2 linked regions of the Cupriavidus taiwanensis LMG 19424 genome follow. The protein of the gene in region 2 interacts with the protein of the main gene of each other region in a pairwise test. Links are inferred from orthologs where the notes say so. Each region holds a gene or a part of one and is shown on either strand. Other genes may lie near its edges. The genes, in order: grxD and RALTA_RS06970.

What was found.
Region 1: the proteins of RALTA_RS06970 (region 2) and grxD interact in binary tests that used the Escherichia coli proteins (3 or more experiments, as listed by UniProt). The link is inferred for Cupriavidus taiwanensis LMG 19424 from one-to-one orthologs.

What each region holds. Positions count from the first base shown.
Region 1 is NC_010528.1:2,963,227-2,966,319, forward strand. The notes cover bases 20-2,794. They hold grxD (Grx4 family monothiol glutaredoxin), read left to right. Parts: upstream 20-1,138; coding sequence 1,139-1,450; downstream 1,451-2,794. Other genes in these bases: prmC (peptide chain release factor N(5)-glutamine methyltransferase), read left to right, coding at 124-1,017; RALTA_RS13635 (UbiX family flavin prenyltransferase), read left to right, coding at 1,459-2,082; RALTA_RS13640 (hypothetical protein), read right to left, coding at 2,137-2,337; amaB (L-piperidine-6-carboxylate dehydrogenase), read right to left, coding at 2,481-2,794. In the rest of the region: more of amaB, read right to left, coding at 2,795-3,093. UniProt on the Escherichia coli protein: Monothiol glutaredoxin involved in the biogenesis of iron-sulfur clusters.
Region 2 is NC_010528.1:1,510,816-1,513,908, forward strand. Bases 212-2,986 are described here. They hold RALTA_RS06970 (BolA family protein), read right to left. Parts: upstream 1,875-2,986; coding sequence 1,548-1,874; downstream 212-1,547. Other genes in these bases: purL (phosphoribosylformylglycinamidine synthase), read left to right, coding at 212-256; RALTA_RS06960 (hypothetical protein), read right to left, coding at 407-706; RALTA_RS06965 (peptidylprolyl isomerase), read right to left, coding at 749-1,543; RALTA_RS06975 (septation protein A), read right to left, coding at 1,924-2,463; msrB (peptide-methionine (R)-S-oxide reductase MsrB), read right to left, coding at 2,509-2,964. Also shown: more of purL, read left to right, coding at 1-211; RALTA_RS06985 (protein adenylyltransferase SelO), read right to left, coding at 3,016-3,093. UniProt on the Escherichia coli protein: Transcriptional regulator that plays an important role in general stress response. Has many effects on cell morphology, cell growth and cell division. Acts by regulating the transcription of many genes, including dacA (PBP-5), dacC (PBP-6), ampC and mreB.

The sequences.
Region 1 (3,093 bases), 1.5 Mb from region 2 along the record:
CCGAGGAGCGGTACACTGGCGCGAAGCCGGAAGTCCCCCAGAGCACCGCCCCCGAAGCCCCGCCAGGTCCCGCACCGGTGGGGTTTTTTGTAGCCGGCACCAGAACCGTCTCTTGCCCACTTGATGTCCACCCCCGACTCCGCCGCGCTGCCGGCAACGCCCACGCTGCGCGAGGCCCAGACCCTCGCCGCCATGGCCGGGCTGCCTGCGCTGGAAGCGCGCATGCTGCTGACCCACGTCACCGGCCTGAGCCGCACCCAGCTGATCACGCGCGACACCGACGTGCTGACCATCGCCCAGCGCGATGCGTTGGCGACGCTGCTGGCGCGGCGGCTGGCGGGCGAGCCGATGGCCTACCTGATCGGCGAACGCGAGTTCTTTGGCCGCAAGTTCCGGGTCACGCCCGACGTGCTGATCCCGCGCCCCGATACCGAGGTTGCCGCGGAAGCCGCGCTGGCTCGGCTGGCCCCGGTGCCGCACCCCAATGTGCTGGACCTCGGCACGGGCTCCGGCATCCTTGCCGTGACGCTGGCGCGCGAGCGGCGCGACGCGCGGGTCTGGGCCACCGACATCTCGCCCGGCGCGCTGATGGTGGCGCAGGACAATGCCCGCGCGCTGGGCGCCGAACATATCGAGTTCCTGGTCTCCGACTGGTACTCGGCGCTGCCGCCGGACCTGCGCTTTCACCTGATCGTCAGCAACCCGCCCTATATCGCCGCGGGCGACCCGCACCTGGCCGAAGGCGACCTGCGCTTCGAGCCGATCGACGCGCTGACCGACCACGACGATGGCCTCTCCGACCTGCGCGCCATCGTCAGCGGCGCCGGCATGCGGCTGCTGCCCGGTGGCTGGCTGCTGATGGAACATGGCTATGACCAGGCCGCGGCGACGCGCCAGTTGCTCGAAGCCTCCGGCTTCGCCGACGTGTTCACGGCGCGCGACCTGGCCGGGCTGGAGCGCTGCACCGGCGGACGCTGGCCGGGCGCACGGCCTGCCGGCACGTCCGCGGCGCCCTGAAGCGCAGCGGCGATTCCGGTAAAATCGTTATCAGACTCCCGCCGTGCGGCCCGGCCGCACGGTATCCCTTTCTCCCCAGGCGGCGCCCGCGACACGGCCTCGCCCCACTGAAAAGCAAACCATGAGCGACGTGCAGCAACAGATCGACCAGATCGTCAAGGGCAACCCCGTAGTCCTGTTCATGAAGGGCACCGCGCAATTCCCGATGTGCGGCTTCTCCGGCCGCGCCATCCAGATCCTGAAGGCCTGCGGCGTCGATGCGCCGACCACGGTCAACGTGCTGGACGACGAAGGCATCCGCCAGGGCATCAAGGAATACGCCAACTGGCCGACCATTCCCCAGCTCTACGTGAACGGCGAGTTCATCGGCGGCTCGGACATCATGATGGAGATGTACCAGAACGGCGAACTGCAAACCCTGCTGAAGGGCTGAACCAGGCCATGTCCGGGGCTGGCGGCACACCGCAACGGCTGATCGTCGCCATCACCGGCGCCACCGGCGCCATCTACGGCGTGCGCCTGCTGCAGGTGCTGCGCGCGGCGCCCGCGGTGGAGACCCATCTGCTGATTTCGCCGGCCGGCGTGATGAACCTGCAGCATGAGCTGGACATCGGCCGGGCCGAGGTGGAAGCGCTGGCCAGCGTCGTGCACAACGTGCGCGACATCGGCGCCACCATCGCCAGCGGCTCGTTCCGCGCGCAGGCCATGGTGGTGGCGCCCTGCTCCATGCGCACGCTGGCGGCGATCGCGCATGGTTTCTCCGACAACCTGATCACGCGCGCCGCCGACGTCACGCTGAAAGAGCGCCGCAAGCTGGTGCTGATGGTGCGCGAGACGCCGCTGAACCTGGCTCACCTGCGCAACATGACGGCGGTCACGGAGATGGGCGGGATCGTGTTCCCGCCGGTGCCGGGCTTCTACCAGAAGCCGCAGAGCATTGCCGAACTGGTCGACCATACGGTCGGGCGCGTGCTGGACCTGGTGGACCTGCCGCAGATCGGCCAGACCCTCGCGCCGAGTTGGGGCGGGCTCAACGCCCGCGCCGGCGACGCGGCCGGCAACTGAGTCCGGCCGCCCCGATTGCCGCGAACGATTGCCGCGAACGATCACCGCCGACGATTACCAGCGGCGATAGCCGCGGCCATAGTAGCCATAGCCGTAGCCGCCGTAGTAGTAAGGACGGGGCGCCACGACCACCGGCGCGGGCGCCACGTACACCGGCGCCGGACCGACCGCCGGGCCGGCGGGCGTGGGATAGACGGCGCAGCCGCCCAGCAGGGTCACCGATGCCGCACCGGCAGCCAGTCCAATCGTCAGCATTCTCATCATTTCATCCTTGGGGTCGCAACGGGCATGTGCGTGCCTTGCTGACGTTATACGGGTGGAACGCGTAATACGGCGTCAAAGCCGTGTAACGCTTGTTACCGTTCCCTACTTGTCATGTCGCCACCCCTGGATGCCGTCTAGATTTCGAAGCGGATGCCCTGTGCCAGCGGCAGCGAATCGCCGTAGTTGATGGTGTTGGTGGCGCGGCGCATATAGCCCTTCCACGCATCGGAGCCTGATTCGCGGCCGCCGCCGGTCGCTTTCTCGCCGCCGAAGGCGCCGCCGATTTCCGCGCCGCTGGTGCCGATATTGACGTTGGCGATGCCGCAATCGCTGCCCGCCGACGACAGGAAGCGCTCGGCCTCGCGTATCGATTCGGTGAAGATGCACGACGACAGCCCGTGGGCGGCGGCATTGTTCAGCGCGATGGCCTCGTCCAGCGAGGTGTACGGCATCAGGTACAGGATCGGCGCGAAGGTCTCGGTCAGCATGGTGTCGTGCTGCGCGTCGGTCATCACCAGCGCGGGCCGCACGTAGTGCGCATGCGGATAGCGGTCGGCCAGCAGGCGCTCGCCGCCGGTGACGATATTGCCCTGCGCCCGGCACGCCGCCAGCGCGTTGGCCATGGCGTCGCCGGCGGCGCTGTCGATCAACGGGCCGACCAGGGTGCCGTCTTCCAGCGGATCGCCGACGGGCAGCCGGTCGAACACGGTGATCAGCCGGCTCGCCATGGTGTCCATCAGGTCGGCA
Region 2 (3,093 bases):
GGCCCATGTGGCGCTGCGCTTTGTCGACAACTACGGCGCGGTCACGCAGACCTATCCGCTCAACCCGAACGGCTCGCCGGACGGCATCACCTCGGTGACCACCGTCGACGGCCGCTTCACTGTGCTGATGCCGCACCCCGAGCGCGTCTTCCGCGCCGCGACCATGAGCTGGGCGCCGGACGCATGGAAGCAGGTCGCCGACGGCGGCAGCCCGTGGATGCGGATGTTCCGCAATGCGAGGAAGTGGGTGGGGTAAGGCTCCGCGCCAGGGGAACCGACTTCTGGCGGTTTAGCCTCTCCTGATTGCGGGGAGGGGCGGGGGTGAGGGCCGGCGCATCAACGAAGCCCGGCGCCGCCCCCGAACCCACCATCCCGATACGCACCCGCCTGCGCCCCAAGGCCGGCGTCAGGCCGCAGCCACTCCCCGCGGCCTCGAACTCCACGCCACATACGCATACGTCAGCATCCGCGCGCCCTCATCATGGCGCGCGGGCGCCAGCGCGCCGCTGGCCAGTTGATAGGCCACGACGGCATGCAAGGTCTTTTCCGGGGAATACCGATCCCGCAAGGGGAGGTGGGGATGGAGCCGGCGCCAGCCGGGGGCGGCGCCGTCCAGGGTCGCCCAGGCCAGTGCGCAATAGCACAGGCCCCGGGACGAGAGATGCCAGAGCTGCCAGTAGCGGCCGGTCGTGTGCACGCGCTGCATCCTGAATGGCTGCAGGGCCGGCGGGGGCGACCGGCCCGCGGCTTACTGGATCCTGGCCTTGTCCTTCAGGGACTTCATCATGGCCTGGAACTGCTCGCGTTGCCAGTTCTGGTCGCCCATCAGCATCTGCGTCAGCTGCGGCTTCACTTCTTCGAACGACGGGATCTTGGCGTCGCGCACGTCGACCAGCTCGATAATGTGCCAGCCAAACTGGGTCTTGACCGGGGTGTCGGTCATCTGGCCCTTCTTCAGGCCGGTCATGGCCGCGGAGAACTCGGGCACGTAGCTGCTGCTGTTGGCCCAGTCCAGGTCGCCGCCGTTGGCGGCCGAGCCCGGGTCCTTCGACGCGGCCTTGGCCTGGTCCTCGAACTTGGCGCCGCCCTTGATCTTGGCGATGATGGCCTTGGCGTCGGCTTCCTTTTCCACCAGGATATGGCGGGCATGGTATTCCTTGCCGTTGCCGAACTGCGACTTGATCTTGTCGTACTGCTTGCGCAGCTCGGCGTCGCTGGCGCCGTGGGTCTTGACGTAGTCTTCGAACACCGCACCGGCCAGCACGTTCAGGCGCGCCTGTTCCAGTTGCTCCTGCACGTCGTCGCGCTGGGTCAGGCCGCGCTTGTTGGCTTCCTGCACGAGCAGTTCGCGGTCGATCAGCATGTTGCGCGCGCGCGTGCGCAGCTCCGGGCTGTCGGGCTGGCCGGTGCCGGCGATCAACTTGTCCAGCTTTGCCGACGGAATGGCCTTGCCATTCACGACGGCGGCATTCTGGGCGATGGCCGGCAGGCTGCCGGCAGCAAGCACAGCCGCCAGGCTGAACGAGAGGACGGTGGTCTTCATGGAATCAGGTCTGAGAGTTGCTGGAAGAATCGCGTGAGGATGCGAGGGATTGTGCGCGGGATTGGTACTCTTGGTCGGTGAACGCAGTCACGGCGAGGGCGTGGATCTGCGTGGGGAACAGACCGCGCAGCGCATCATACACCATGCGGTGTCGGGCAACCCGGTTGTGACCCGCAAAGCGCTCGCTGACGATTGTCACGTCGTAATGTCCGCCGCCGGACGCGGCGCCGGCGTGTCCGGCGTGCAGCGCGCTGTCGTCGCGCACGGCCAGGTGGCTGGGGGCGAGCGCTGTGCGCAGCATTGCCTCGATCGTGGCGGGATCGGCTGCCATCAATGGTTTCCTTCGGTTCGTGGGGGCGGAACGGGGCGGGGCGCCGCCGTCAGTCCTGGGTGTTTTCGGGCATGTGGCGCGACAGCCAGACGCTTTGCGCGACGATGAAGACCAGCATCAGCCCCATGCTGCCGAACAGCTTGAAGTTGACCCAGGCCTCGGTCGAGAACTGGTAGGCCACGTACAGGTTGAGCACGCCCATGGCGGCGAAGAAGCCGGCCCAGGCCAGATTCAGGCGCGCCCACACCGGATCCGGCAGGGACACCTGCTTTTCCATCATGGCGCGGATCAGGTTCTTGCGCCACACCAGCACCGAACCCAGCAGCGCGGCCGCGAACAGCCAGTACAGCACGGTCGGCTTCCACTTGATGAAGGTCTCGTTGTGCAGCACCAGCGTGGCGCCGCCGAAGACCGCGATGATCAGCAGGCTGACCCACTGCATCGGCTCGACCTTGCGGTGGCGGAACCAGACCCAGCCGATCTGCAGCACCGTGGCGCCAATGGCCACGGCGGTGGCGGTGTAGATGTCGGCCAGCTTGAAGGCGGCAAAGAAAAGGATGACCGGGAACAGGTCGAACAGGAATTTCATGCGGGTCCAGGTTGTGTCCGGCGTCCGGGCCGGACCATTCAGGCATCAGGGCTGCGGGTCGCGTTTGGGTGCGCCGCCAGCGTGGGCATCATCCGCCGCACGCTGATCCGGGTCGCGATCGTCGAATTTTAGCGCAGCCGAGTTGATGCAATAGCGCAGCCCCGTCGGCGCCGGGCCATCCTCGAACACGTGGCCCAGGTGGCTGCCGCATTCCTTGCAGCGGACTTCGATGCGCGTCATGCCGTGGCTATGGTCGACATGCTCGGCAATGACCTCGCCGTTGATCGGGCGGAAGTAGCTGGGCCAGCCGCAGCCGGCGTCGAACTTGGTGGCCGATTCGAACAGCGGCGTGCCGCAGCCCACGCAGTGGTAGATGCCCTGGTCCCAGTGGTCCCAGTAGCGGCCGGTGAACGGGCGCTCGGTGGCGGCTTCGCGGGTCACGCGGTATTCGATGTCAGAGAGTTGTGCACGCCACTCGGCGTCGGTCTTGGTGGTGGTCATGGTTGTCCTCGCGGTGTTCCCTTGGAGTAGATGGCCGGTCAGGCACAGTCGTCAAGACGAGCAGCTGACCTCCAGCCCCGCGGCCCAGTCCGGCGGCAGCGCGGCGTAGTGCTCGGCCTCGGGCTGTTC